DNA from 4 places in the Pantoea phytobeneficialis genome. Region 1 is predicted to be linked to each of the others. Evidence: predicted binding sites of a transcription regulator. Region 1 holds the regulator's gene; each other region holds the start of a gene.
The links. Region 1 encodes PurR, which represses purine synthesis genes. Its sites were predicted from a motif close to CANGCAAACGTTTGCNTG; they were not measured.

Region 1 (7,525 bases):
GGCGCGATTTATCGCGCTGTTTTAAAAGCGCGTGATTAGTCACGCCGCTACAAAAGGGAGGTTAACGCGCGACGCGCAGGCCGCCCTCAGCCCCACGGCTGAAAACCACTTGCCACAGCTGAATATCACGCGCGCGGAATGCACCAGCGCAGGCATTGAGATAATAGCTGAACATGCGTTTAAAACGATCACCGTATTTTTCTGCCAGCTGCGGCCAGGCGTCAAGAAAACGCGCATGCCAGGCCATTAGCGTGGTGTCATAATCCGCGCCGAAATTGTGCCAATCTTCCATCACAAAATGTGACTCACTGGCATTAGCAATCTGGCGTACGGAGGGCAGGCAACCATTCGGGAAGATATATTTATCGATCCAGGGGTCAACATTCATATCGGTTTTAATTGCCCCAATGGTATGCAGCAGGAAAATACCGTCCGGCTTCAAATTACGATCGGCCACCTCAAAATAGGTCGCGTAATTTTTGGGACCGACATGTTCGAACATGCCGACTGAAACGATACGGTCAACTTGCAGATTCAGGTCGCGATAATCCTGCAACAGAATGGTGACGTCCAGACCGGCACAACGCTCCTGTGCCATCTTCTGTTGCTCTGCCGAAATGGTGACACCATGCACTTTCACGCCATAATTGCGTGCGGCAAACTCTGCCAGTCCACCCCAACCACAACCAATATCAAGCAATGTCATGCCGGGTTTCAGTTGCAGCTTGCGGCAAATCATATCGAGTTTGTCTTGTTGCGCCTGTTCCAGCGTCTCGGCCTCTTTCCAGTAACCACAGGAGTACTGCATAAAGGGATCAAGCATCAGAGAAAACAGGTCGTTTCCAAGATCGTAATGCTCTTTACCGACAATCCAGGCGCGTTTTTTCGATTGTAAATTGGTCAGACGCGCGGCTGCGATACGCAACGTGTCTTTAAAATGATGCGGTAATTGTTGATCCAGGTGGTGCTTCAGTACGCGGTGGAAAAACATGTCGAGATTTTCACAGTCCCACCAACCGTCCATATAGCTTTCACCTAAGCCCAATGAACCTTCTTGCAGGACCCGTTTAAAAAAATCCGGATGCTTAACCTGAATATCCCAGGGGCGAGTGCCATTAATGGCAATATCAGCCCGTTCCAGTAATTCATGGGCGATACGAAACCAGTGGTTTTCTTCAAGGCTCACTTCTTCTATACACGATGAACTCATAGCTTCTCCATCACCTTTCCGATTTCAACCTGAGAAAAGAATAGTCAATTTCTCCAGGCTTGTGAGAGAACTCACGGAAAATCCGTGCGCCAGATATCCGACGTTTTACAGAGGTATGAATCTGAATAGAAATGTCTGGCACAACACAGGGGAGAATATCGTGCAGACGCCATCCCAGCGACAGAGTCGCTTAATAGTAATACATTCATGTTATTGATTTGTTACAGAATTGCTGACCCACGCAGTATATGCTTACGTGGGTCAATATTCAACGACTTATCGTTAGGATGCTAACTAAAGTTGTTGCGTCAGTGATTATCTTCGCAGGCTAAGGAGTTGTGAGCAACATCACTTTGTGCGTTTGCCGTACGTTGCCAACCGAAACCGGCCCAGGCGAGTGCAACGGTAGCGAGCATCACGAGGCTGGTGCTATGCAGCGCTTGTTGTAATCCAGCGGAAACGACCAGGCTGGCGACAAAACATAATCCGAGTTGTAGCAAATTTTGCAATGAAGCAGCTTTGCCTGTTGCCTGGGGGAAGGGCAGCAGGGCACTGGCGACCACAATCGGATAGATAGCCCCATTTGCCAGCGCCATACCACAGAACGGCAACAGCAATGCCCACAGCGCGGGGGCGGAAAGCTGCGTAACCGCAAACAGGCTAAGAATGCTCAGGCTGTAGATCACCAGTAACCACGGCAGCAGTTGTTTCCCCTGAAAACGATTCAGCAGCGCGCGGCAGCCAAATCCACCGATCAGGAAGGCGATAGTTTGCGGCACATAACTCAGGCCAATATCTGCCGGTGATAAACCGGCATCGGCGAGGATAAAGGGCGAGCCGGTCAACCAGGCAAAAAAGCTGGCGGAACAGGCAGAGTAGATCAATACGTTGCCGCTATAAGTACGCGATACCAGCAGCGTCAGCCAGCCAGGCTGCGGCGCTCGCATGGTGTCGGCTCGTACGGGATTCGCCAGACGCAGGGTGCCAATAAGCAACACCAGGGTTATCAGTGTCAGCAGCAGAAAGATACTACGCCAGTGAAAATGGCCCATCAGCCAGGCACCGAGTAACGGGGCGAGCGCCGGAGACAAGGCGACCAGCGGCATAATGGTTGCAAAAACTTTGTTGGCCTGGTTTTGCGGATAACGATCCACCACCAGCGCCTGCCAGCTAACAGCGGCAGCGCAAACACCCAGCGCCTGCACAAAGCGCAGCGCCAGCATCAAACGGACGTCGCTCACCCACAGCATGCCCAGACAACCCAGGGCAAAAATCGCTAATCCCGCCAGCAGAACCGGTTTACGTCCGAAGCGATCTGACAGCGGTCCCCAGAAGACCTGCGCACAGGCAAAACCACCAAGGAACAGACTCAGACTGGCGCTGATGGTACCGGGGGCGGTAGCAAAATCCTGCTGCATGGCACCGAATGCCGGCAGGTACATATCCGTAGCAAGAAAGCCCAGCATGCTGAGTAAAGCAAGATAAGGCAGAAATCCTTTTGATGACAACATGGTAATTCTCTTTAGACAGGAAAACGCGGAGGAGTGTAAAAGCGTGCACCAGGTTTTGTGAAACGCTAATATTTGCGCGGTGCTATCAAAAAATTTGCAGGCAAAAATATGTGGTCTGAATATGCGCTTGAAGTGGTAGATGCGGTGGCCCGCAGCGGTAGTTTTAGTGCGGCAGCACAAGAGTTACATCGGGTGCCTTCTGCCATCAGCTACACGGTACGGCAGCTCGAAACCTGGCTGGCGGTGCCGTTGTTCGAACGTCAGCATCGGGAAGTGGTGCTGACGGCAGCCGGGGAGCATTTTGTCCGGGAAGGGCGTAGTGTTATCAAAAAAATGCTGGCGACGCGGCGGCAGTGCCAGCAGTTGGCAAATGGCTGGCGTGGTCAGCTGAGTATCGCGGTGGATTGCATCGTTAAACCTCATCGCACCCGACAACTGGTGAAGGATTTCTACCGCCACTTTCCCGACATGGAGCTGATTATCAGTTATGAAGTGTTTAATGGTGTCTGGGATGCACTGGCCGATGGGCGGGTCGATGTAGCGATTGGGGCCACTCAGGCGATCCCGGTCGGTGGGCGTTTTGCCTTTCAGGATATGGGCGCGTTGAACTGGCGCTGCGTGGTCAGCCCCGATCATCCGTTGGCAAAAAGTACCTTGTTGGATGACGAGACGTTGCGGGCCTGGCCTTCTCTGGTGCTGGAAGACACTTCGCGGGCGTTGCCGCGGCGCATGACCTGGACGTTGGATAATCAACGCCGGCTGGTGGTGCCGGAATGGGAAACCGGCGTCGACTGCCTGCTGGCGGGACTTTGCGTGGGGATGGTGCCGGGCCATTTAGCCCGGCCATTACTGGATAGCGGAGCATTAACCGAGTTACCGTTACCCACGCCGTTCCCGGATAGCCCATGCTGCGTCAGTTGGTCGGAACAACGGAACTCGCCAGCTCTGGGTTGGTTGCTGAGTTATCTCGGCGATGCCGAAACGCTCAACTATGAATGGTTGAGCGAAACGGAAACCTAGCGGCGGTAGTCGCGGAACGGGCCGTCAGCGACTGAACGGCGTTCAATTAGCGTTGGCTGAACTTCAATGGTTTGCGGTTCTTCACGTTTGCTGGTGATACGATCCAGCAGCATTTCCAACGCTTTTTCACCTAACTGAGCTTTGGGTTGATGAACGGTGGTCAGCGCCGGCGTGAAATAACGTGCGTTGCGCACGTTGTCATAGCCGATCACTGAGATATCCTGCGGGACCCGCAGACCCATTTCATCCGCAGCACAGATCGCGCCCATCGCCATGATATCGCCACCGCAGAACACAGCAGTCGGGCGTTGCTTCTGATTGAGGATCTGCTGCATCGCCTGATAACCGGATTCCGGTTCAAAATCGCCCTGCACAATCCACTCGGGCCGCACGGTGATGCCTGCCTCATTTAGCGCCTGCATGAAACCGGCATGGCGGCCACCGCCGGTGTTGCGCTCCATTTGTCCGGGGATGGCACCAATGTCACGATGACCGCGTTCAATCAGGTAACGCCCGGCGAGATAGCCGCCCTGAAACGCATTGTCCTGCACCGTATCGGTAAAATCGCCACGCGATGCGCCCCAGTCCATCACCACCATCGGGATATTACGGTTCTCTTCCAGCATGGTCAGCAGGTCGTCAGGGTATTCTGAACACATCACCAACAGGCCATCGACACGCTTCTGCGCCATCATCGACAGATATGCGCGCTGTTTTTGCAGGTCGTTATGCGCATTGCCCAGGATCAGCGTGTAGCCGCGATCGAAACAGTGATTTTCCACCGCCTCGATAATCTCGGCAAAATAGGGGGCTTCACTGGAGGTGGCCAGCAGCCCCAGCGTTTTGGTGTGGTTGACTTTCAGGCTGCGCGCCACGGCGCTGGGCGAGTAATGCAGCTCTTTGATCGCTTCCCATACGGCGTTACGCGTCTCTTCCGCGACAAAACGCGTTTTGTTGATGACATGCGAAACCGTGGTGGTGGAGACACCGGCGCGTTTCGCCACATCTTTAATTGTTGCCATGAAAATGGTACTCCCGGGCTTATCGCAACTAACTGATAAGTATATTGTTAAACGTTTGCGTCTGCTAATGGTTTTGCGCCCCGATTTTCGGGGCGAATGGCGAAGAAAAAGACATTAACACCTGGTCAATAACGCTTTAACTTGCCGCAAACACAGCGTGCGCAAAATCTGTTGCGCAACGAAAGGCGGCGATTCTAGCAAGCTGGCGCGGATAAGACGAGATTTTTGCCGGAGGCTGTGAGAAAATTACGATAACCCTTCATTTATTGTGACTAAGGAGTTGTGATGAGTACAGACCTGAAACTGGCGCTGTTTACCACTGTGGGCGCGCTACTAATGATTATCGTGTTCAGCTTCACCGCGATCCTTCATTAATAAAAAAGCCGGACCTGAAAATCAGGGTCCGGCTTGTTGTTTTATCGGGTATCGGGCGTTTTTTAGCGGATAGTTTTGGGGGTCATCATACGGCGTGCCCCGACGTAGTGTTTCAGCCAGTAATCCTCACCCAATGCACTGATTTGAATATCTTTACCGGTACGAGGCGACTGGATAAATTTGCCATTACCAAGATAAACACCGACATGATCGGCAGTGCCGCGATTATTGATGCGGAAGAACACCAAATCCCCTTTCTCCAGCATATCGCGCTTAATCGGTGCCGCATCCCGCAGGTGATACATTTCGTTGGCGGTGCGCGGGAATTTATATTTGACCAGGTCTTTGTAGGCGTACCACACCAGACCGCTGCAATCGAAACCGGTATGCGGTGAAGTGCCACCCCATTGGTATGGTTTACCAATCTGCCCCATCAGCTTGTTCATCGCGGTTTCGCGTGCTTTCTGATAGCGCTGACGGTGAGAATTGCTCATCTTGATGGTGGTCAAATCGCGGTCATCGTCCTGCTTCGCGCTTCTCTTTGCCAGACGTTGGTGACCATATTTTTTTGACGGTGATTTCAGCAGGGCTTTCTTGCTGCGGGTTTTATGCAGCGCCGTTTCCATTTTCGGCTGTTTTTTCAGCTTTAGCTTCTGAACACTGGTAGCAAGACGGGATTTTTTGGTGCTGGTTTTTACCGGACGTCGCTTGCGACGCTCATCTTCGCGCGCACTTTTTTTCTCAGCGTTATGCAAACTGGCATTGATGGGCGCATGCGGTGACGCAGAAGCCACATTAAAAAACAGTTGGGCGAAAGCCAGCATAAAAAGCGTAATGAGTAAACGCATAGTCCGGTACAGGTTAAGCAGTCTGAAGAAACAGCCCGCAGCTATGTTAGAAAAATCTGATCAACGATCAGCACCGAGATGATTCTAATCCAGTTTTTTTCTAAAAGGTAAGGCATTTTTCTATTAATGTGTTAGCAGAGTTGATATGGGGCAAAAATGAGCGATTTCAGCTGGTTAACCCAGCAGATATATTGCTAATTATTAATCGGTTCATGCTTAATCATGATATGAAAATGTTATTTATGGCACCGGAACTTAACAAACATGGCGATTGATGTGCCTGAACCGCAAAATCCCGTTTTAGTGCGGGGGTGAAATCGCTACAATAAACAAACACGAAGTGAGGAATTAAGGAAGGCAAAAATGAGTACTGTTGAGAAAATCCAGCGCCAGATCGCAGAAAACCCGATCCTGCTGTACATGAAAGGTTCGCCGAAACTGCCAAGCTGCGGTTTCTCTGCACAAGCGGTACAGGCTCTGTCTGCCTGTGGTGAGCGCTTCGCGTATGTTGATATCCTGCAAAACCCGGATATTCGTGCCGAGTTGCCAAAATATGCCAACTGGCCGACCTTCCCACAGTTGTGGGTTGATGGCGAGCTGGTCGGTGGTTGCGACATCATCGTCGAGATGTTCCAGCGTGGTGAACTTCAGCCGCTGATTAAAGAAACTGCTGAGAAGTATAAAGAAGCAGAATAAGCGTTAAGGCCGACAGTCGTCGGCCTTTCTTTTGGTCACTCGGCGGAGTCTTCTTCCGACAGTTCGTCACTGAACGCCAGTGGCCAGCCCCCCAGACGTTTCCAACGGTTCACTAACTCGCAAAACAGGATGGCGGTTTGTTCGGTATCGTACAGGGCGGAATGCGCCTGGGTGCTATCAAAATCCATCCCTGCCGCTTTACAGGCTTTTGCCAGCACCGTCTGACCCAATACCAATCCACTTAATGCCGCAGTGTCGAAAGTGGCAAACGGATGGAATGGATTACGCTTCAGACTCACGCGTTCCGCAGCCGCCATCAGGAAGTTGTGATCAAAGGTGGCATTGTGCGCCACGATAATCGCACGATTACAATGGCTGTCTTTCATCCCTTTGCGCACCATCTTAAAAATGGCATGCAGCGCATCATACTCGCTCACTGCGCCACGCAACGGGTTGCTGGGATCAATCCCGGTAAATGCCAGTGCTTCCGGGTTAAGAATCGCGCCTTCAAAAGGTTCAACGTTGAAATGAAGCGTCTCATCACAATGCAGCCAGCCGTCATCATCCATCTTCAGAGTAGTGGCGGCAATTTCTAACAGGGCATCGGTTTTGGCATTAAAACCGGCAGTTTCGACGTCGATCACCACGGGATAAAAGCCGCGAAAGCGTTGATGGAGAGCGTTTAAGGCGTTCGATTCAGACATCAGGATCTCATAGCAATAAATGGGGCAGCGCGCATTATGGCAAAAATTGCGGGAGGGTGCAGCAGGAGAGGTGGGTCAGCCGGTAAAAGTACAGGCTGACCTTGCAACAGGTTAGTTGCCGATGCCGTGTCCGGCATGT
Region 2 (7,525 bases), 1.3 Mb from region 1:
CATCGAGTTGAGCTGGTTCTGACCGAATTGACGTGCATCGGTGGTTTTGTCATTTACTTTAACATCAGCCTGCTGTGCTGATTTATTCGCTTTTGTATCCTGCTGGGTCGCTCTTTCCAGCGGTAAGGCTGCTGCTTTGCCAGCCGGTATCCAGATAGCCTGACCGGCAGAAGCCGCCAGGAAAGTGGCTTTATCGCTGAACGCAAACGAGTTGATTTCCCACAGATGATCGACAGATACCTTATTGCGTTTTGCTACGTCTGCAACACTCTCGCCCGCTTTCAGCACCGTGGACTGCACCTTCATGTCCTGCTGCGTACTCGCTTGAGCAACAATGGGCATACCCAATGTCGAAACTGATAGCTGCATAAAAATTGCAGTATAAATAGCCGAGAGCTTAAATTTTTTAAATTGCATTAAGATTTACCCAGTGATTGAAAAACGCCTGAAAAATATCGCCCGGAATAAAAATCGCTGTTTTATTTCGAGCTTTACCGCAGCAAATTTTCAATGCAGTGAGAAAAAATCGTTAATGAGATTACGCGGAATAATTATGGATGAGAAAAATCGCCGCGAACAGGCTATTTTTCTCACTCATAAGCACATCGACAAGTAAAATCTCAAAAATCAGCCATTAACCATTTATGCCATTGATAATTAGGAATACAAGGCATAACAATCCTGATAAGAAACTGAAAATAAAACCTGTTCCCTTCTGAGTTATTAACAATATGGAAATGATATGTTTAAATTAATGTATGCTTTTTAATTAAACCCATCACTAAAAATCAGGGCAAGAAAAAAAGAATAATCAGGAATTAGTCATTCCCCAATCAAGGCTTATCAGTTTTTTACTACTGCAATTAAGAATAAATAGTCGGACAGGTGGCAATTAAACGCGCAGGAGAGAGGTGAGAAAAGTTAGCAGTGAAATTATTTGCAGAGTATGCCCGTTTTTAATCATCAATTAAAAACGGGCAATAAAACTTAACCTTCGTTATGCAGTTCCAGACCTTCAACCTCAGTCTGACGTGCAATGGCTTTCGCATCGTCGTTACGCAGTGACTGGAGGTAGTCCAGATAACGTTGGTCAACGTCTTTGGTGACATAAACACCGTTAAACACCGAACACTCGAACTGTGCGATATCCGGGTTCTCTTCGCGAACCGCTTCAATCAAATCGTCCAAATCCTGGAAAATCAGCGCGTCAGCTTTGATCAGCTGGCGAATCTCTTCCACTTCACGACCGTGAGCGATAAGCTCAGTTGCGCTCGGCATGTCGATACCGTAGACATTCGGGAAACGAATTTCCGGTGCGGCTGAAGCCAGATAGACACGCTTGGCACCCGCTTCACGCGCCATCTCGATAATCTGCTCAGAGGTGGTACCGCGCACGATGGAGTCATCCACCAGCAACACGTTTTTGTCACGGAACTCGGCACGGTTGGCGTTCAGCTTACGACGCACCGCGCTACGGCGCAGATGCTGACCCGGCATAATAAAGGTACGGCCCACGTAACGGTTTTTCACAAAACCCTGGCGATACGGTTTGTCGAGAATACGGGCGATTTCCAACGCCACATCGGTTGAGGTTTCCGGAATCGGAATCACCACGTCGATGTCGAGATCTTCCCATTCACGAGCAATTTTCTCACCCAGCTTGGTGCCCATACGGACGCGCGCGCTGTAGACCGAGATCTTATCAAGGAAGGAATCCGGACGCGCAAAGTAAACGTACTCGAACAGACACGGATTACTTTTCGGGTTCTCAGCACACTGGCGGGTCGAGAGTTGGCCCTGCTCGGTGATGTACACCGCTTCGCCCGGCGCTACGTCACGAATAAATTCAAAGCCCAGCGTATCCAGCGCGACGCTCTCGGACGCGACCATATACTCGGTGCGACCATCAGCAATCACGCGTTTACCCAGTACCAACGGACGGATACCGTTCGGGTCGCGGAAGGCCACCATACCGTGACCGATAATCATCGAAACCACCGCGTAAGCCCCGCGCACCTGCTGGTGCACCGCAGCCACTGCGGCAAAAATGTTGTCAGCTTCCAGCGGGTAATGCTGAAAACGGTCCAGCTCCTGCGCAAAAATGTTCAGCAGGATTTCGGAATCTGAGGTGGTGTTGACGTGACGGCGACCCACTTCGAACAGCTGTTTACGCAGCTCGTGTGCGTTAGTCAGGTTGCCGTTGTGCGCCAGTGTAATGCCATAAGGGGAGTTCACATAGAAAGGCTGCGCTTCAGAGGCGCTGGAGCTGCCTGCTGTCGGGTAGCGTACATGACCAATCCCGATGTTGCCCTGCAAACGCTGCATGTGGCGTGCTTCGAAGACATCGCTCACCAGCCCGTTGGCTTTGCGCAGACGAAAGCAGTTCAGCGCATCGATGGTACAAATGCCGGCGGCATCCTGCCCGCGGTGCTGTAGCACCGTTAACGCGTCATAGATCGACTGGTTTACTGGCATAAAACCGGTGATACCAACAATACCGCACATGTTGTCATTTCCTCATTAGCCGCACTCCCGATGGCGTCACCGGGGTAAAAAACTGGACGTGCTTTTCAGATAGTCGAAGAACCACCTGATGATGTAACTGAACTGGGGAATGAGTTGGGACTGCTGCCAGTCCGGGCTTTTCGAGAAGCCGGTGAATGTATCGAGGAAGAAGAGAATAGCGGCAACGATCAGCACGCCACGCAACGCCCCGAAACAGACCCCCAACACCCTGTCGGTTCCCGACAGACCGGTCTTTTCAACCAGCGTGCCGATCACATAGTTCACGATGGCACCCACAATCAGGGTGGCAACGAAGAGCACCGCGATAGCGATACCGTTGCGAACCAGTTCGTCGTCAAAACCTGTAAACCAGACTGCAAGGTAGGCGTAGTAGTGACTGGCGACAAAAAACGCGCATCCCCAGGTAACGAGAGATAAGGCTTCCCGGACAAACCCACGAACCAGGCTGACCAGGGCCGAAAAACCAACTACCGCAATAATGACGTAATCAATCCAGATCATGAACTCTTCCAGCGCCAGCGCGATTGCACCCCTGCATCCAGTTCGGGGCGCATTCTAACAGAAAAAGAAAACGTTTGCGTAGGGTTTTCCGGTTCTGCATCCATAAAAAGGGCGATGAAAAAAACTTTCCTCGCCCTGAGACAATTCAGTGCTGTAATTCACTGAAATATAGTAATTTTTAAGCCAACATCACGGTGAACACTCCGTGCTATGCCGCGCCTTTTTCAGCCATCGGCGCGGCTTATCAACGGTTTAGCGCGTGCTGTAGGGTTTCACCACTCCACCGAGTCCGGAGAGGTTTTTCAGTTCACCCAGCGCAGCTTGCATCTTCGCTTTTGAGGCATCAGGCCCGACGTAGATGCGGGTAATTTGCCCCTGAACCGGCGTGGATGGCACGGTAAATGCGCGATATCCCGACAGACGCAACTGCGCGACGATCTCATTCACTTTAGCCGCGTTTTTCAACGCACCGAGTTGGACCACATAAGCCTGGCCCGCCGGGGCTTCCGCTTCGCTCTGCTTCGGCGCTTCAACCGGTTTAGCGGTTTCTACTGGCTTCGGCTGCTCGACCGGCTTCGGTTCAACCGGTTTTGGTTTCGGCTGCTCCACCGGTTTCGGCTTAGGTTGCTCGACCGGTTTCGGTTTCGCAGTCTGCACCGGCGCACTCTGGTGCACTGGCGGAGGTGTCACTACCGTGGGTTCGTTGTTCTCCACTGGCTGCGCGCTGCCAGACTCGACCGGGGTGGTGGTTTTACCACTGGCTTCGCTTTGCGCCGCACCTGCGCCTTCCGGCGGCTGGGCAGGCAGCGACTGCGTCACCGGGGGCACCATCTCACTGTCCTGCTGATCATCCGGTTTTGGCACCAGCGGAATTGCAGCGAATTCCTCTTTGTAGTGCTTTTTCTTGCCATCCAGCAGGCCTGGTAACACGATGACGCCAACCGCCACCAAGATTACCGTGCCCACTAAACGGTTCTGAAACTTACTTGCCACTGCCGTTCTCCGCTGCCATCGATTCCATTACCTGTGCTACGGTGTGGAAAGAACCACACACCAGAATCACATCCTCGGGCCGAGCCTGCTGACGCGCAGCCTGCCATGCTGAGTCTACGGTCGCAAATGCCTCACCGCTTGCCAGGTGAGCAATCAACTGCTCCGCCGTCGCACCACGCGGGCCGTCAAGCGGTGCGCAGTACCAGCTATCCACCTGTGGTGCCAGCGCCGCCAGTGTCCCGGCGATATCTTTATCATGCAGCATCCCGACCACCGCATGAACCTTACCGGTACGCGGCAATTCAGCCAGACGTGAAGCCAGATAATAAGCGGCATGGGGATTATGCGCCACATCGAGGATCACACGCGGCGAGGTGCTTACCGTCTGAAAACGGCCTGGTAAAATCGCCAGCGGCAGATGCTGGCGAATGAGCGCTTCGCTTACCGATAAGCCCGAGGCGCGCAACGCAATGAGCGCGGTGGCAGCATTGGGGAGCGGCACCTGTGGCAGGGGAAGATCGCGCAATTCGCCCTGCGCATCCTGCAAACTCCAGCTCTCGCCCTGCTGCTGCCATTGCCAGTCACGGTTACGCTGCAACAACAGCGCGCCCTTCTCTGCTGCAACCTCGGCAATGGTGTGCGGCATATCGGGCTCACCCACCACTGCGGGTTTCCCACCACGAAACACGCCTGCTTTCTCGCGGCCAATGCTTTCGCGGTCCGGTCCCAACCAGTCGGTATGATCCAGTGCGATGCTGGTGATAACGGCGACATCCGCATCAACGATATTGGTGGCATCCAGTCGCCCACCGAGACCGACTTCAAGGATCACCACATCAAGCCCGGCAGCACGAAACAGATTGAGTGCCGATAAGGTACCGAATTCGAAGTAGGTCAGGGAAATATCGCCACGTCCGGCTTCAATCTCGGCAAAGCTGGCGCTGTGCAACGCTTCATCCAGCTCCGCGCCCTGGACGCGCACCCGCTCGGTGTAGCGCACCAGATGTGGTGAGCTGTAGACGCCCACGCGGTATCCCGCCGCCATCAACAGGGTTTCCAGCGTACGGCAGGTGGTGCCTTTGCCGTTAGTCCCGGCAACGGTGAAAACAAATGGCGCGGGTTTGAGCAGGTCAAGACGTGAAGCGACGCGTTGAATACGATCCAGCCCCAGTTCAATGGGCTGAGAATGCAGGTGTTCAAGATAATGAAGCCACGTAGCTAAAGGCGACGTGGCTTGGGGAAGGTGAAGAGTGTCCATGTGTCCCGTTAACTAACTTTATACGGTGCATTGGTGAAAAGGCGCATTTCTGCGCCTTTCCGTTGCCTGTCAGGCCTCGTTGCTCTCCGGCTCAGCCGCAATCGGCTGATCACCATCCTGCAGCGGCGCTGGCAGGTTCATCATTTTCGCCAGCAGGCTGGCCAGCTTAAAGCGCATCTCCGGACGACGGATGATCATATCGATCGCGCCTTTTTCGATCAGGAATTCACTGCGCTGGAAGCCCGGCGGCAGTTTTTCACGTACGGTTTGTTCGATAACACGCGGACCGGCAAAACCGATCAACGCTTTCGGTTCCGCCACGTTGAGATCGCCCAGCATCGCGAAGCTGGCGGAAACGCCACCCATGGTCGGGTCAGTCAGTACCGAGATATACGGCAGACCGCGTTCCTGCATTTTCGCCAGTGCGGCACTGGTTTTCGCCATCTGCATCAGCGACATCAGCGCTTCCTGCATACGCGCACCGCCACTGGCGGAGAAGCAGATCAGCGGGCAATTATCTTCCAGCGCCTGCTCAACCGCACGCACAAAACGCGCACCAACCACTGAACCCATTGAGCCGCCCATAAAGGAGAACTCAAACGCCGCAGCCACGATCGGCATACCGTGCAGTTGGCCTTTCATGACGATCAGAGCGTCTTTCTCGTCAGTCTCTTTCTGAGCCGCCGCCAGACGATCTTTGTACTTCTTCGAGTCACGGAACTTCAACAGATCCTTGGGTTCCAGCTCGCTACCTAATTCTACCAGCGTTCCTTCATCCAGCAGGCTATGCAGGCGCTCACGGGCGTGCATGCGCATGTGATGGTCGCACTTCGGGCAGACCTCAAGATTACGCTCCAGCTCGGCGCGATACAGCACCTGGCCACAGCTGTCGCACTTGGTCCAGACCCCTTCCGGGATGTTGGCGCGGCGCGTCGGCGTAATATTGCTTTTGTTAAGTATGCGTTCAATCCAGCTCATTGATGACCTTTCTGTTTAAAACCGACCTGGTCCAGTCTTCTCATTGCTGCTGAAATCACCTTCAGCAGGCCGTAAATGTCGCTCATTAAACCACAACCGCTTCTCGCTGTGGATAAAAATCTGGTTTTGGGCTTACTGGGATTTCTGCTGACGTGCCTGACGACGATGACGCCAGACTTCAATCACGCCTGGCAGGATCGACACCACGATAATCGCGACGATCAGCAGTTTCAGGTTCTCCTGCACCACCGGCAAATCACCAAACAAGTAACCGGCGTAAGAGAACAACAACACCCACAGCAGCGCACCCGCAACGTTAAAGAGCGCGAAGTGACGATAGGACATGTGTCCCATCCCTGCCACAAAGGGGGCAAAGGTTCGCACGATTGGTACAAAGCGCGCAAGTATTATGGTTTTACCACCGTGGCGCTCGTAGAACGCATGGGTCTTATCCAGATAGCTGCGGCGGAAAATCTTTGAATTGGGATTGCTGAACAGCTTCTCGCCAAACAGACGACCAATGGTGTAGTTAACGGCATCACCGAGAATGGCCGCAATCACCATCAGGGCCACCATCATATGCACATTGAGGTCATTACTCGGCAGTGCGGCCAATGCGCCAGCAACAAACAGCAAAGAATCACCCGGCAGGAACGGCGTGACCACCAGACCGGTTTCGCAGAACAGAATCAGGAACAAAATGGCATAAATCCAGATACCGTACTGCGCCACCAGTTCGGCCAAATGCACATCAATATGCAGAATAAAATCGACGATAAAATGGATGAACTCCATAAAGCCAGGCTCCTTACATCCTTCGAGTAACAATTAATCCGCGAGGAACAGTGGTCCCAGCGCAGGCTGAGGTAACGCAAAGTGGGACGGATAATCCACCGCCACCAGATACAACCCCTCGGCTCTGGCGGTCGCTGCGGCAAGGGTGCGATCTTTCGCGGCCAACAACGTTGCCATCCAGGTTTCAGGCTGATTACCGCAGCCAATTTCCATCAGGCTGCCAACGATGTTGCGCACCATGTGGTGTACAAACGCATTCGCTTTGATATCCACAATCACGTACGGTCCCTGACGCGTAACGTTAAGATGCATCACATTACGCCACGGGGTACGTGACTGACACTGCACGGCGCGAAATGAGGTGAAATCATTTTCGCCCAGCAGGCATTGTCCGGCGCGCTGCATTTTTTCTGCATCCAGCGGATGATAAAAGTGCGTCACGCCGCTGCCCAAAATCGCCGGACGCAGCCGCTG
Region 3 (7,525 bases), 1.6 Mb from region 1:
AATGATATCCGTCCGGCGATCGAACAGGCGGTAAAAAACGCCGGTTTCCGCCTGACCTCCACCGAGCCACAACCCCAACCAGGCCGTTTACGGGAAAATGCCGGATTGCTGCTGCTGGCGCTATTGATGCTCGCCAGTTGGCTCCTCAGCTTGGTTGCTCCGGTCTGGGGCGATCGCCTGTTTATTGTGACCACCTTAGTCGGCCTGCTGCCGGTGGCCCGCAGCGCATGGCGTCTGCTACGTAGCGGTTCCCCTTTCAGTATCGAAACCCTGATGACCCTCGCCGCTGGCGGTGCGCTGGCGATTGGCGCCCATGCCGAAGCCGCGATGGTCTTGCTGCTGTTCCTGCTGGGTGAACGGCTGGAAGCCTATGCCGCCACTCGCGCCCGTCGTGGTGTGACCGCGCTGATGGCGCTGCGCCCGGATACCGCTACTCGCGTGCGTGGTGCACAGCGTGAACAAGTCGCGCTGGCGGATTTACGCCCCGGCGATGTCATTGAAGTGGCTGCGGGTGGCCGTTTGCCTGCCGATGGCGAGTTACTTGCCAGCGCTGCCAGCTTTGACGAAAGCGCATTGACCGGCGAATCGTTGCCGGTAGCACGCCAACCCGGTGAGACAGTGATGGCCGGAGCCACCAGCGTCGACCGTCTGGTAACGCTACAAGTGATCTCGGAACCCGGCCACAGCGCTATTGATCGTATCCTGCAACTGATTGAGGAAGCAGAAAGCCACCGCGCACCGATCGAACGTTTTATCGATCGCTTTAGCCGCCTTTACACCCCGACGATTATGTTGCTGGCGGTGCTGGTGATGACGTTGCCGCCGCTGTTGGGTGGCGCTGACTGGCTGCCATGGATTTACAAAGGTTTGACGCTGCTGCTGATTGGGTGCCCCTGTGCACTGGTGATCTCTACCCCGGCAGCCATTACCTCTGGGCTGGCTGCTGCGGCACGTCAGGGAGCGCTGATTAAAGGGGGAGCCGCGCTGGAAAGACTCAGCCGCGTCACCATCATGGCGTTTGATAAAACCGGCACCCTGACCGAGGGTAAGCCGCAGGTGACCGACGTGGTCCCCTTTGGTGACGCCCAACCTGAAACCTTGCTGACGTCAGGCGCAGCGGTGGAACTTGGCTCCAGTCACCCATTGGCAATGGCGATCGTCGCGGAAGCCAGCCGTCGCCAGCTTTCCCTGCCTGAGGCCCGCGATCAGCGTACGTTGCCCGGTAGCGGCATTGCAGCGCAGATTGCGGGCATCAGCTATCAATTGCTGGCCCCGCGCGAAGTGAAAAACCTGCTTGAGGATCAGCAGCAAACCATCGCGCAGCTTGAAGCCGAAGGCAAAACCGTGGTGGTGCTGTTGCAGGATGCCCGCCCGCTGGGTGTGCTGGCGTTGCAGGATAAGTTACGAAGCGAGGCCGCGAGCGCCGTAGCGGCGCTACAACAACTCGGTGTCAGCAGCCTGATGCTGACCGGTGATAATCCGCGTGCTGCCGCCGCCATCGCCGCAGACCTGGAGATTGATTATCGCGCGGGTCTGTTGCCTGCTGATAAGGTTGCCGCGGTACGCGATCTGGATGCACAACAATCGCTGGCAATGATTGGCGATGGCATCAATGATGCCCCGGCGATGAAAGCCGCTACCATAGGGATTGCGATGGGCAGCGGCACCGATGTTGCACTGGAAGCAGCCGATGCGGCCCTGACGCAAAACCGGCTGGCGATTCTGCCGCGCACCGTGGCGCTGGCACGCCGTACCCGCCGCATTATCCGTCAGAATATCGCGCTGGCGCTGGGGCTGAAGGCCTTGTTCCTCGTCACCACGCTACTCGGCTTTACCGGCTTGTGGCTGGCAGTGCTGGCGGATTCCGGTGCCACCGCGCTGGTGACTGCCAATGCGCTGCGGTTGCTGCGCTCACGTTAAGCTGCGCGCGGATGCCCTCAGGCGTCCGCGCCTTTCTGGATCAGGTACTGGTACGGCAGGCTTTCCGTCTGCTGTGCCAGCAACGTATGCTCCATAAAACGGCAAAAGCCGGGAATATCACGCGTGGTTGCCGGATCGTCGGCGATAATCAGCAGGGTTTCACCCGCCTGCATCTGGCGCACGGTTTTACGCACCATCATCACCGGCTCCGGGCAGCGCAGGCCAAGGGCATCCAGGGTGTGGTCCGGCGCGGAAAAGGGATCGCTCATGATTCTCTGTCTGTTTTCAAGGGAGGGCGCTCATTCTAACGCGCTAAATCATCAGCGCAAGGCGATAACGATTGCGTTAATATTAACCATTGCATAAATCGCACAACGCGATAAGATGCCGCCGATTTTTTATTAACCACCGCAGCAAACTGCGGTACTGGGTTCCCTCACCCCAACACTAAAAAGGCTCAACATGATCGCTTTTTCTCCGCGTCAGCGCATGCATGCGCTGTTCTGGCTGTCGCTGTTTCATCTGCTGGTGATCACTTCCAGTAACTATCTGGTGCAGTTACCGGTGGCCATTTTTGGCTTCCACACCACCTGGGGTGCGTTCAGCTTTCCGTTTATTTTCCTCGCGACCGATCTCACCGTGCGTATTTTTGGCGCGCCACTGGCGCGACGCATTATTCTGGCGGTGATGGTGCCGGCGTTGTTTATCTCTTACATCGTCTCCTGCGTGTTTTATCAGGGCGAATGGCAGGGTTGGGCGTCACTGGAGCAAGTGAATCTGTTCGTGGCCCGTATCGCCAGTGCCAGCTTTATGGCCTATGCATTGGGACAGATTCTGGATGTGCATGTATTTAACCGTCTGCGTCGTCTGCCGCAGTGGTGGATTGCACCCGGCGCAGCCATGTTCCTCGGTAATATCAGCGATACGCTGGCGTTCTTCTTTATCGCCTTCTACAAAAGTCCGGACCCGTTTATGGCTCAGCACTGGGTGGAAATCGCGCTGGTGGATTACAGCTTCAAAGTAATGATCTGCATGCTTTTCTTCCTGCCAGCCTATGGCGTACTGCTGAACGCAACCCTGAAGCGTCTGGCTGAGCGTTCGGCCCAGCGTCAGCTCAATTTCGGTTAATTCTACGTAGTACCCTCGCCGCACCCACGCTAAGATTTCCTGACAAACCGGCGGTTGCTTTTGACTGCCGATTCCGATTTGATAATCGCGGACTGGAATCTTGTTATAGGGAAAAGAATGCGTAACTTAGTGAAATATGCGGGCATTGGCCTGCTGGTGCTTGGCCTCGCGGCCTGTGACCAGAAAAAAGATGACGCGGCAGCGGCGGACAACGGCGCCACTGCCAGCCAGTCAACCCAGACGGTGAGTCTGCTGGATGGCAAACTGAGCTTTACCCTGCCTGCGGGGATGTCGGATAAGAGCGGCAAATTGGGTACAGAATCCGCCAACATGCATGTCTACGCCGATCAAACCGGCGCGCGCGCGATTATCGTGATAGCCGGTGACCCAACCAATGAAGCGCTGGATTCTCTCTCCCAGCGTCTGGAACAGCAGCAACGCAACCGCGATCCGCAGTTGCAGGTGGTATCGAACAAAGCGGTAATGCTGAGCGATCAACCGGCCCAGCAGCTGGATACGGTGATTTCTGCCAACCACCAGACCTCCTGGTCTTCGGTGATTCTGGCGAAGATCGATGGCAAACTGCTGACCCTGCAAATTACCCTGCCAGCGGATAATCAGCAGCAGGCGCAGAGCGATGCCGACAGCATCGTGAAAAGCATCACGCTGAAATAGTTTTTGCGGCCTGTGGCCCTCACCCCGGCCCTCTCCCGCAAGACGGGAGAGGGTGGCGTCCAGCGTTCCGTTACAATCTCACTGGCGAAATATGCCAGATCTCATCGGCATACTCCTGAATGGTACGATCCGCCGAAAAATAACCCATATTAGCGATATTCAGCGCCGCACGTCGTTGCCACTCATCTGGCTGACGATAGAGTTTGTCCACCTTATCCTGGGTATCCACGTAGCTGCGATAATCTGCCAGCAATTGATAGTGGTCACCAAAGTTCACCAGCGCATCGAACAGGTTACGATAGCGACCTGGATCCTGCGGGCTAAACAGACCACTGGCAATCTGCGTCAGCGCCTGATGCAGCTCCTCATCCTCTTCGTAGTATTTACGTGGGTTGTAGCCATCTTTGCGCAACTGCTCGACCTGCGGCGTAGTGTTACCGAAGATAAAGATATTCTCCGCACCGACATGTTCGCGCATCTCGACGTTGGCCCCATCCAGCGTACCAATCGTTAACGCGCCGTTGAGCGCAAACTTCATATTACTGGTGCCGGAAGCCTCCGTACCCGCCGTGGAGATCTGCTCGGAGAGATCCGCCGCCGGAATAATGATCTGCGCCAGGCTAACCCCGTAGTTAGGGATAAACACCACCTTCAGCTTGTTTTTCACCTGCGGATCGTTGTTGATCACCTTCGCTACATCGTTGATCAGATGAATGATGTGCTTCGCCATGTAATAGGCGGAGGCCGCTTTACCGGCAAAAATATTCACCCGAGGTACCCAATCTGCATCGGGATCGGCCTTGATGCGGTTGTAGCGGGTGATAACGTGCAACACGTTCAGCAGCTGGCGTTTGTACTCATGAATGCGTTTGATTTGCACATCAAACAGCGCATGAGGGTCCAGCACAATATCGAGGTTTTTTGCTACCCAATCCGCCAGGCGTTTTTTGTTGGCAAATTTGGCATCGGCGATCTGCTCAATAAACGCCGGGAAATCGATTTGCGGCGTCAGGTCGCTGAGTTGGCTAAGGTCGGTGCGCCAGTTGCGACCAATCGCCTCATCCAGGACTTCTGAAAGTGCCGGGTTAGCCAGAGCCAGCCAGCGGCGTGGTGTGACGCCATTGGTTTTATTGCAGAAACGTCCCGGGAACAGACGAGAAAAATCGGCAAACAGCGACTGCACCATCAGGTTGGAGTGGAGTTCGGAAACACCGTTAACCTTATGACTGACCACCACCGCCAGCCATGCCATACGGACCTTGCGGCCATTGTTCTCATCAATGATTGAGATACGTGACATCAGATCCCAGTCATCCGGATAGTATTCCTGAATGGTTTTCAGGAAATAATCATTAATTTCAAAGATGATGCTGAGATGGCGCGGCAGGATCTTGCCGATCATATCCACCGGCCAGGTTTCCAGCGCCTCGGTCATCAGCGTGTGGTTGGTGTAGGAGAACACCTGGCAGGTGACTTCAAACGCATCGTCCCAGGAAAATTTCTGCTCATCAATCAACAACCGCATCAGTTCGGGGATCGCCAGCACCGGGTGGGTATCGTTGAGATGGATGGCGATTTTATCCGCCAGGTTGTCCCAGGTTTGGTGCATCTGCCAGTGACGGTTCAGGATGTCCTGCACCGTTGAGGAGACGAGAAAATATTCCTGGCGCAGACGCAGCTCGCGACCGGAATAGGTGGAGTCGTCGGGATAAAGCACACGCGACACGTTTTCCGAGTGGTTTTTATCTTCCACGGCGGCAAAGTAATCGCCCTGATTGAACTTACCAAGGTTGATTTCGTTACTGGCCTGCGCGCCCCACAACCGCAGCGTGTTGGTGGCATCGGTATCAAAACCGGGCACGATCTGATCATACGCAATGGCCAGGATCTCTTCGGTTTCGATCCAGCGCACCCGGCTGCCTTCGTGTTGCAAACGGCCACCAAAACGCACTTTGTAGCGGGTGTTAAAACGCTGGAATTCCCACGGGTTACCATATTCCAGCCAGTAATCCGGCGATTCGCGCTGCTGGCCATCGACAATATTCTGCTTGAACATACCGTAATCGTAACGGATGCCGTAGCCACGCCCCGGCAGGCCGAGGGTCGCCAGTGAATCGAGGAAACAGGCGGCGAGACGTCCCAGACCACCGTTGCCAAGGCCGGGATCGTTCTCTTCTTCCATCAGTTCGCTGAGATCCAGCCCCATCTCATCCAGCGCCTGATTGAGATCGTCGTAAATACCCATCGCCAGCAGCGCGTTGCCCAGGGTGCGGCCCATCAGGAATTCCATCGACAGGTAATACACCTGACGTACATCCTGCGACAATTGCGCCCGGCTGGAACGTAGCCAACGTTCCACCATGCGGTCGCGCACTGCCAGCAGCGCGGCGTTGAGCCACTCGTGCTTATTGGCGATGGAAGGGTCTTTACCGATGGTAAACATCAGTTTATAGGCTATCGAGTGCTTCAGCGCATCAACCGTCAGGGTGGGTGAGGCATAGGTGAAAGGTGCGTTCATATCAAGTATCCCAATCTCTCATTACAGCAAACGTTGATAAAGATCGCGGTAGGCTTGTGCTGCCACCTGCCAACTAAAATCCATCCCCATCGCCTGACGCTGAACATAACGCCAGAGGGAAGGACGGGACCACAGTACAAAAGCGCGCCGAATCGCTCTGAGCAGCGACCAGGCATTACTGTCTTCAAAGCTGAAACCACTGGCGATCCCATCTGCCAGGTTTTCCAGCGAACTGTCATTCACCGTATCCGCCAGACCACCGGTACGACGTACCAGTGGCAGCGTGCCGTATTTCAGACCATAAAGTTGTGTCAGGCCACACGGTTCAAAGCGGCTGGGCACCAGAATCACATCCGCGCCGCCGACAATGCGGTGCGAGAAAGCCTCGTGATAGCCAATCTGCACGCCAACGCTGCCGGGGTGCTCGGCCGCCGCCGCCAGAAATCCCTGCTGTAATTCGGCATCTCCCTGCCCCAACAATACCAACTGGCCGCCCTGCGCCAGTAAACCGGGCAGCGCTTCCAGCACCAAATCCAGACCTTTCTGCCGGGTTAAGCGGCTGATTACGCAAAACACCGGTACTTTGTCATCGACCTTCAAGCCCATAGCAATTTGCAGCTGACGTTTGTTCTCCGCCTTGCTCTCCAGCGTGTCCCGGTCGTAACGCGCGGTCAGCAGCAGGTCATGCGTCGGGTCCCAGATCGCCGGATCAACACCATTCAACACGCCACTTAACCGTCCTTCACGCAGACGCTGCGCCAGCAGCGCTTCCATACCATAGCCAAACTCCGGGCGGGTGATCTCCAGCGCGTAAGTCGGGCTGACCGCCGTAATATGATCTGCATAAAACAGGCCAGCTTTGAGATAAGAAATTTGCCCATAAAACTCCAGGCCATGCATGTTGAAGAATGATCGCGGTAACTGGATCTCCTCCATATGGCGCGCCGAAAACAGCCCCTGATACGCCAGGTTATGCACGGTAAACACCGATTTCGCCGGGCGGCCTCGCGCCTCCAGATAGGCGCAGGTTAACCCGGCATGCCAGTCATGTGCATGCACGATATCTGGCCGCCAGAAGGTGTCCAGTCCACAGGCGATTTCACAGCCCATCCAGCCGAGCAGCGCAAAGCGCAGATAGTTATCGACGTAGGCAAACTGTGATTCATCGTGGTACGGGCTTCCCGGACGTTCATACAATCCCGGTGCATCAATTAAATAAATGCCAACACCGTTGAAATGTCCAAAAAGTAAGCGAACAAACCCAGCAAAGGTTGGCAGCTCCGC
Region 4 (7,525 bases), 770 kb from region 1:
TCCCGCCAGCGCATCGGCACGGTCAAATACCGTGATGTCATCGTCGTCAGGCAACATCAGTTGAAACAGGAAACCCTCTTCATCCAGAGTGTTGGTCAGGCTTTCATGGAGCGCCTGCAACGGCTGCGACAGGCTTTGTGAAAAGGCCATGCCTTCGTTGGTGAGGTCGTGCACCAGCGTCTTCCAACTGTTATCCTGGTTACCGCCGCACAGGATGCCGCAAATCAGGCCGTGCATTTCGGCGGGTGTCATTCCCACGCCCTGCTGGGAAAGCGCCGCTGCCAGCGCGTTGTAAGTGGGCGTTGCGTTCTGTAAAGACATAAGCTTTGGTCGTCGTTGGCAGAATAAGTTCGTGTTATGCTACCACCAGGTGCCTCAGGGTTTCCAGAAAAGGGGTTGTAACTTCTCACCCAGGTCTATATAGTTGCGCTCCTCCCAAGCCATTGACTGCTAAGGGAGATGCGGGCGAAGTAATCAGTCAGGAAGGTGGCATGTCTGCACAACCGGTAGATATTCAGATTTTTGGTCGTTCGTTGAGAGTGAATTGTCCGCCTGAACAGCAAGATGCGCTGAATGCGGCAGCTGAGGACCTCAATCAACGGTTGCAAGATTTAAAAGTTCGCACTAGAGTCACAAATACAGAGCAACTGGTGTTCATCGCCGCGTTAAACATCTGCCACGAATTGGCACAAGAGAAAGGTAAGACGCGCGACTACGCAGCCAATATGGAACAACGTATTCGTATGCTGCAACAGACCATTGAACAAGCATTAGTTGAGCAAGGTCGCATAACTGATCGCCAGGGCACAAAGTTTGAATAACACTTCATGGTTATCGTGATACAGTAACGGTGAAGTAAATTTTCTCTGAGATGTTTGCATGCGGGCCAGTCCCCTGAGCCGATATTTCATTACCACAGAATGTGGCGCTCCGTAACTTGTGAGCATGCTCGGTCCGTCCGAGAAGCCTGATAGTTGCGACGACACATTCACCTTGAACCAAGGGTTCAAGGGTTACAGCCTGCGGCGGCATCTCGGAGATCTCCTCTTAGTTCCACTTCTGTTATCCCCCGGTACGCATGATATAGTGGCTGGCAACAGCCGACTTTGCCGGGGATATCATGTCTGAACCCTCATTTCGTGACCGACAAGACATTCGTCAACATGTGCGTCATCTGCGCCGCAACCTCACGGCTGAACAGCAGGAACAAGCCGCCGATTTGCTGGCAGAGCATGCGATAAATTTTGCGCCCATCAGCAATGCCGAACGTATTGCGTTGTTCTTGTCCGTTGATGGGGAGTTGAATACTCGCCCACTCATCGCCAAGCTCTGGCAACAGAAAAAACAGGTTTTCCTGCCGGTGCTGCACCCTTTCGCCCCCGGAAATTTACTGTTCCTGCGCTACACACCCGACACGCCACTCAGCCCGAATAAATTAAGCATCCCGGAACCGCCGCTGGATATCACCCAAATGGTCACCCTTGATCAGCTGGACGTGGTGATGGTGCCATTAGTCGCGTTCGACCAAAGCGGGCAGCGATTGGGTATGGGAGGCGGTTTTTACGATCGCACGCTACAAAACTGGCAGCAGCATGGTTTTCTACCGGTGGGGATTGCGCATGACTGTCAGCATGTTGAAACGCTGCCAGTAGCGACCTGGGATGTGCCGTTGCCGGTGGTGATTACACCGTCGAAATTGTGGCAGTGGTAACCGGGTTATTGCGCGATAAATCGCGCCGCTACGATAGCTGTAGCAGCGCGATGTTAAATCAGTACAGCAAGCGCGCGCGAATGGTGCCCGGAATCGCCTTCATCAGTTGCAGCGCTTTATCCGCCACATCCTGCTGTGCATCGATATCGATCACCACGTAGCCCATCAGCGGCGAGGTTTGCAGATACTGGGCGGCAATGTTGATGCCCTGCTCGGCAAAAATCTGGTTGATGGCGGTCAGTACACCCGGACGGTTTTCGTGGATGTGCAACAGGCGACTGGCGCTGGCGGCATGCATCGGCAACGACACTTCCGGGAAGTTAACGGCAGACAGGGTTGAACCGTTGTCAGAATACTTCGCCAACTTGCCAGAGACTTCCAGACCGATGTTTTCCTGCGCTTCCTGCGTCGAACCACCGATATGTGGCGTCAGAATCACATTATCAAATTCACACAGCGGTGAATTGAACGGATCGCTGTTGGTCGCCGGCTCCACCGGGAACACGTCAATCGCCGCACCCGCCAGATGTTTGTTGGACAAGGCATCGCACAGCGCCGGAATATCAATCACCGTACCGCGTGCGGCGTTAATCAGCAGCGCACCTGGCTTCATCAGCGCCAGTTCAGCGGCACTGATCATATTCTGCGTTGATGGGGTTTCCGGTACGTGCAGGCTGACCACATCACTCATGTTGAGCAGGTCAGACAGGTGACGCACCTGTGTGGCGTTGCCCAGCGGCAGTTTGTTCTCGATATCGTAGAAAAACACATGCATGCCAAGGCTTTCCGCCAGCACACCGAGCTGCATACCGATGTGGCCATAGCCGATGATACCCAGCTTCTTGCCACGAGCTTCATAGGAACCCGCTGCAATTTTATTCCAGATACCGCGGTGCGCTTTGGCGTTCGCTTCCGGGATGCCACGCAGCATCAGCAGCATTTCACCAATCACCAGTTCGGCAACCGAACGGGTGTTGGAGAACGGGGCGTTAAACACCGGCACGCCACGTTTTGCTGCTGCATTCAGGTCAACCTGGTTGGTGCCGATACAGAAGCAGCCAACCGCAACCAGTTTTTCAGCCGCAGCGAAAATCTCTTCGGTCAGTTGGGTACGGGAACGGATACCAATGAAGTGTGCGTCACGAACGGAGGACTTCAGAGTCTCCGCATCCAGTGCACCTTTGTGGAATTCGATGTTGGTGTAACCTGCTGCGCGCAGGTTATCCAGCGCACTCTGATGGACACCTTCCACCAGCAGGAACTTAATCTTGTCTTTTTCCAGTGATAACTCTGCCATTTCCCGACCCTATTCAGAATTCAACGAGGGCTGCCATAAGCCAGCCTTCTGTCAAAATATCAAAAAATTCGTTTGCAGCAAGACAATCGATTGCCTCGACCTCAGCACGCGTCAGCGCTACGGCAGCACAATGCCGTACAAAATCGGGATATGCGTACAGAGCGAAGAATGAACCTGCTGTTGATGACTGTTTTGTGACATAAGTCACCGAATTTCAGCATACGAAGAAAAGATGTTTTGCGTATGGAAATAAGCGGCGCTGCAACAGCGCCGGACAGATCATTTGGTAATGGTTTTTACGCCATCAGCAGTGCCGATCAGCGCAACATCAGCGCCGCGAGCTGCAAAAAGCCCTACCGTCACCACACCAGGCAGCGCATTGATGGCTTTTTCCAGCGCGATCGGATCGAGGATGCGTAGATTATGCACGTCGAGAATAATGTTGCCGTTATCGGTCACCACGTTCTGACGATATTCTGGCAGGCCGCCCAATTTCACCAGTTCACGCGCCACATAGGAACGCGCCATCGGGATCACTTCAACCGGCAGCGGAAAGTGGCCCAGTACATCCACTTCTTTCGAGGCATCGGCAATACAGATAAATTTCTCAGCCACAGCGGAGACAATTTTCTCACGCGTCAGCGCCGCGCCGCCGCCTTTAATCATCTGCATCTGCGGATTGATCTCATCAGCACCGTCGACATATACCGAGAGCGAATCCACTTCATTGAGATCAAACACATGAATGCCGAGGGATTTCAGTTTCTGCGTTGAGGCTTCCGAGCTGGAAACTGCGCCCTCAATTTGATGCTTAATCGAACCTAACGCATCAATAAAATGAGCAGCGGTCGAACCGGTGCCAACGCCAACAATGGTGCCCGGCTGCACATATTGCAGTGCTGCCCAACCTACCGCTTTTTTCAGTTCATCCTGGGTCATGGTATGTTTAAAACCTGTGCGACAACGAGGTGCGCGTAGTATAAAACAAGGCGGCGTAAAAAAGCGCGGCTGTTAAAGGCTTTGTAACTCAGTGCACAAAAACCATCTTTTGATTTTTTGTGGCATAGTACCCTCCATCCTGAACGAGAGAGAACAACAATGAAACGCCCGGATTATCGAACGCTTCAGGCGCTGGATGCTGTGATTCGTGAACGCGGCTTTGAGCGCGCCGCGCAAAAACTTTGTATTACGCAGTCTGCGGTGTCGCAGCGTATTAAACAGCTGGAAAATTTATTCGGTCAGCCGCTGCTGGTGCGTACCGTACCGCCGCGCCCGACGGAACAGGGGCAGAAGCTGCTGGCGTTGTTGCATCAGGTGGAGCTGCTGGAAGAGGAGTGGCTGGGTGATGAAAACGGTGGCACCACGCCGCTGTTGTTGTCACTGGCGGTCAACGCCGACAGTCTGGCAACCTGGCTGCTGCCCGCATTGAAAGATGTGCTGGCCGATTCCCCGGTGCGCCTCAACATTCAGGTCGAAGACGAAACCCGTACTCAGGAGCGCTTGCGTCGTGGTGAAGTAGTGGGTGCGGTGAGTATTCAGCCACAACCCTTACCGAGCTGTCTGGTTGATCAACTGGGTGCGTTAGATTATCTGTTTGTAGCTTCACCCGAGTTTGCCAATCGCTACTTCCCGAATGGCGTGACACGTTCGGCGCTGCTGAAAGCCCCGGCCATTGCCTTTGATCATCTCGATGATATGCATCAGGCGTTTCTGCAACAGAATTTCGATCTGTCGCCGGGTAGCGTACCCTGCCATATCGTTAACTCGTCGGAAGCCTTCGTCCAGCTGGCTCGTCAGGGGTCGACCTGCTGTATGATCCCGCATTTGCAGATTGAACGTGAACTGGCGAATGGTGAGTTGGTGGATTTGACGCCCGGCTTGTACCAGCGCCGGATGCTGTACTGGCATCGCTTTGCCCCGGAAAGCCGTCTGATGCGCCGCGTCACCGATGCATTAATTGCCCACGGCCACCGCGTATTGCGTCAGGATGATTTAGCGGCCTGACAGCAGCACGAATTCGTAGCGGCGCGAGTTATCACGCACAGGATTGAGCGATAAATCGCGCCGCTACGGAAACATTACGGTGTATTCGGTTTGATATCGAATACCACATCCACCTGATCGTCAAAGTGAATGGTCTGCTGCTCGTAGGTTTGCTGCGCTGAGGTATCCGCCTCTGATGCCGCCGCTTTGAACATGCGTGCCATCGGCATCGGCTGATAGTTGGCTACGTGATAGCGGATGCTATACACCGGACCGAGTTTCGCATTGAAACCTTCCGCCAGTGCTGATGCCTGCTGAGTTGCATTGGCGATAGCCGCTTTACGCGCCTGATCCTTATAGGTCTGCGGATTTGCCACGCCGAGATCGACAGCACGAATCTCGTTCAACCCGGTTTTCAACGCCCCATCCAGCAGTTCATTCAGCTTCTCCAGCTGACGCAGCGTCACCTGTACCTGGCGTACTGCGCGGTAGCCTTTCAGTACCGACTTCCCCTCTTTGGTGTAATCGTACTCCGGCTGGGTGCTGAGGTTAGCAGCATCGATATCTTTCTTCTCGATGCCATTTTTTTGCAGAAAATCAAAATATTGTGCAACACGGCTATCGGCCTGCTTTTTCGCATCCGCCGCGTCTTTCGATGAAACATTCACCACAATCGAGAGCGTAGCAATATCCGGACGTGCCTCGACACTTGCCTGCCCTGAAGTCACCACATGCGGCCCATTCGGCAGCTCGTCGGCCTGAACCATCGCAGGCAATGCGCCCGCGCTCATTACGGCGGCCAGCGCCAGTGCTTTGAGTTTCACGAAAGTCCTCCTTGAAGATTCAATTCTGAGGTCGCCACTATGGCGAAGCCTGCTACACATTACCATGCGTGATGGTCTGAGTTTTGATTCAACGAAAAGTTCGGGCACTCTGCTGTTTTATCGTCTCCGCGATCACAAAATAATCACCCTGTATTCGCTGAATTTGCCTACCAGTGTTTCTATTAAAGAGACACTCTGACCTCCGGGAGCGTTCCACGATGACAGAGCAACCGATAGCCCAACCCCACGTTTGTGTCCGTGCCGGGCGCACACGCTTTCTGATGCTTGGCCTGGTGTTTATCAACATCATTATTAATTACATGGACCGTACCAACCTGTCGGTCGCCGCCACGACAATGGCCGGTGAATTACGCTTCACGCCGCTGGAGATGGGGTTAATTTTCTCTGCCTTTGGCTGGATTTATGCCGCCTTACAGATCCCCGGCGGTTTCCTGATCGATCGTCTGGGCGCGCGGCTGGTGTATGGCGTCGGGCTGTTTGTCTGGTCGATGGTGACGGCGCTACACGCCTTTGCCGGTAGCTTTCTCGCGCTGTTTGGCCTGCGTCTGGGCGTCGGTGCCTTTGAAGCCCCGGTGATGCCCGCCAACAACCGGGTGATCTCCAGTTGGTTCCCGGAACAGGAGCGCGCCAGCGCCATCGGTATTTACTCTTCGGCGCAGTTTGTCGGTTTAGCCTGCATGACCCCGCTGCTGTTTCATGTGCAGGATGCGTTTGGCTGGCGCGGCTTGTTTCTGATTACCGGTGTCGCAGGCATGATTTGGGCGCTGGTGTGGTATGTCCTCTACCGCGAACCAGGCGATCACAAAGGGGTTTCCCAGGCGGAACTGAATTATCTGCGCAGCAATGGCGCGCTACTGGGTGACCGCCAGAGCGCTCAACCACCACGCGCGCGCTGGCAGGATCTGGCGCAGATGTTCCGCAGTCGCAAGCTGGTTGGCATCTACATTGGTCAGTTCACCATTTCGGCTACCTTCTGGTTCTTCCTCACCTGGTTCCCGACCTACCTGGTGGAATATCGTCATATGGCGTTTATTAAGAGCGGCTATGTGGCGTCACTGCCCTACTTCGCCGCCTTTTGCGGCGTGCTACTGGCGGGCTTTGCCTCGGACCGCATGATACGTCGGGGCGTTTCGGCCAGTGTTGCTCGCAAACTACCGGTAATCCTCGGATTATCGCTGACCTTATTTATTCTCGGGGCCAATTACACGGACAACTCCGCGCTGATCATCCTGTTTATGTCTGTCGCCTTCTTTGGCAACGGCCTCGCGACCATTACCTGGGTGTTTGTTACCGCGCTGGCACCGCGCCATTTAATCGGGCTGGCCGGTGGCGTATTTAACTTCACCGGCGCGCTCTCCTCCATTGTGGTGCCGATCGCCATTGGCGCATTAATCGATGGCGACAATTTCGCGCCAGCGCTGGCGTTTATCGCCATGCTGGCCGCTATCGGCATCGCCAGTTACGTGTTTATCGTCGGGAAAATCGACCATGTTAGCGCGCAATGATCATGCGCTGCGCCAGCGCCTGCAACTGCGCCAGACGCTGCTGGAGATGTGCCTCATCCGCCTGCCAGATTTTGGCGAACGCCAGGGCCGCGCGATTGTTATTAATCGGCAGTGCCATGCTGATTTCGCCATCGTCACGATGCCAGATGAGGGTGTCCTGCGTGCGTTTACGCGCCAGCAGCGG

Region 2: cvpA (colicin V production protein) is a predicted target of PurR. The motif match lies at 3,091-3,108, and genes of this name have one in related genera.
Region 3: tusA (sulfurtransferase TusA) is a predicted target of PurR. The motif match lies at 2,250-2,267, and genes of this name have one in related genera.
Region 4: serA (phosphoglycerate dehydrogenase) is a predicted target of PurR. The motif match lies at 3,088-3,105, and genes of this name have one in related genera.

Annotation. Positions count from the first base shown of each region.
Region 1 is NZ_CP024636.1:1,903,478-1,911,002, forward strand. It holds gene cfa (cyclopropane fatty acyl phospholipid synthase) at 62-1,210, opposite strand; gene punC (purine nucleoside transporter PunC) at 1,519-2,721, opposite strand; gene punR (DNA-binding transcriptional activator PunR) at 2,830-3,741, shown strand; gene purR (HTH-type transcriptional repressor PurR) at 3,738-4,763, opposite strand; gene cydH (cytochrome bd-I oxidase subunit CydH) at 5,049-5,138, shown strand; gene CTZ24_RS08910 (C40 family peptidase) at 5,201-5,986, opposite strand; gene CTZ24_RS08915 (Grx4 family monothiol glutaredoxin) at 6,350-6,682, shown strand; gene rnt (ribonuclease T) at 6,718-7,386, opposite strand; gene gloA (lactoylglutathione lyase) at 7,498-7,525, opposite strand, start outside.
Region 2 is NZ_CP024636.1:3,159,437-3,166,961, reverse strand. It holds gene CTZ24_RS14740 (inverse autotransporter beta domain-containing protein) at 1-417, opposite strand, end outside; gene CTZ24_RS26660 (hypothetical protein) at 431-616, shown strand; gene purF (amidophosphoribosyltransferase) at 988-2,505, opposite strand; gene cvpA (colicin V production protein) at 2,542-3,027, opposite strand; gene dedD (cell division protein DedD) at 3,280-4,020, opposite strand; gene folC (bifunctional tetrahydrofolate synthase/dihydrofolate synthase) at 4,010-5,278, opposite strand; gene accD (acetyl-CoA carboxylase, carboxyltransferase subunit beta) at 5,348-6,256, opposite strand; gene CTZ24_RS14710 (DedA family protein) at 6,389-7,051, opposite strand; gene truA (tRNA pseudouridine(38-40) synthase TruA) at 7,085-7,525, opposite strand, start outside.
Region 3 is NZ_CP024636.1:303,485-311,009, reverse strand. It holds gene CTZ24_RS01355 (zinc/cadmium/mercury/lead-transporting ATPase) at 1-1,920, shown strand, start outside; gene tusA (sulfurtransferase TusA) at 1,938-2,189, opposite strand; gene CTZ24_RS01345 (7-cyano-7-deazaguanine/7-aminomethyl-7-deazaguanine transporter) at 2,383-3,048, shown strand; gene CTZ24_RS01340 (DcrB family lipoprotein) at 3,166-3,723, shown strand; gene glgP (glycogen phosphorylase) at 3,794-6,241, opposite strand; gene glgA (glycogen synthase GlgA) at 6,263-7,525, opposite strand, start outside.
Region 4 is NZ_CP024636.1:2,676,641-2,684,165, reverse strand. It holds gene CTZ24_RS12455 (YecA/YgfB family protein) at 1-321, opposite strand, end outside; gene zapA (cell division protein ZapA) at 492-821, shown strand; RNA gene ssrS (6S RNA) at 861-1,044, shown strand; gene CTZ24_RS12440 (5-formyltetrahydrofolate cyclo-ligase) at 1,121-1,711, shown strand; gene serA (phosphoglycerate dehydrogenase) at 1,770-3,008, opposite strand; gene rpiA (ribose-5-phosphate isomerase RpiA) at 3,288-3,947, opposite strand; gene CTZ24_RS12425 (LysR family transcriptional regulator ArgP) at 4,107-5,012, shown strand; gene CTZ24_RS12420 (oxidative stress defense protein) at 5,087-5,815, opposite strand; gene CTZ24_RS12415 (MFS transporter) at 6,034-7,341, shown strand; gene CTZ24_RS12410 (IclR family transcriptional regulator) at 7,328-7,525, opposite strand, start outside.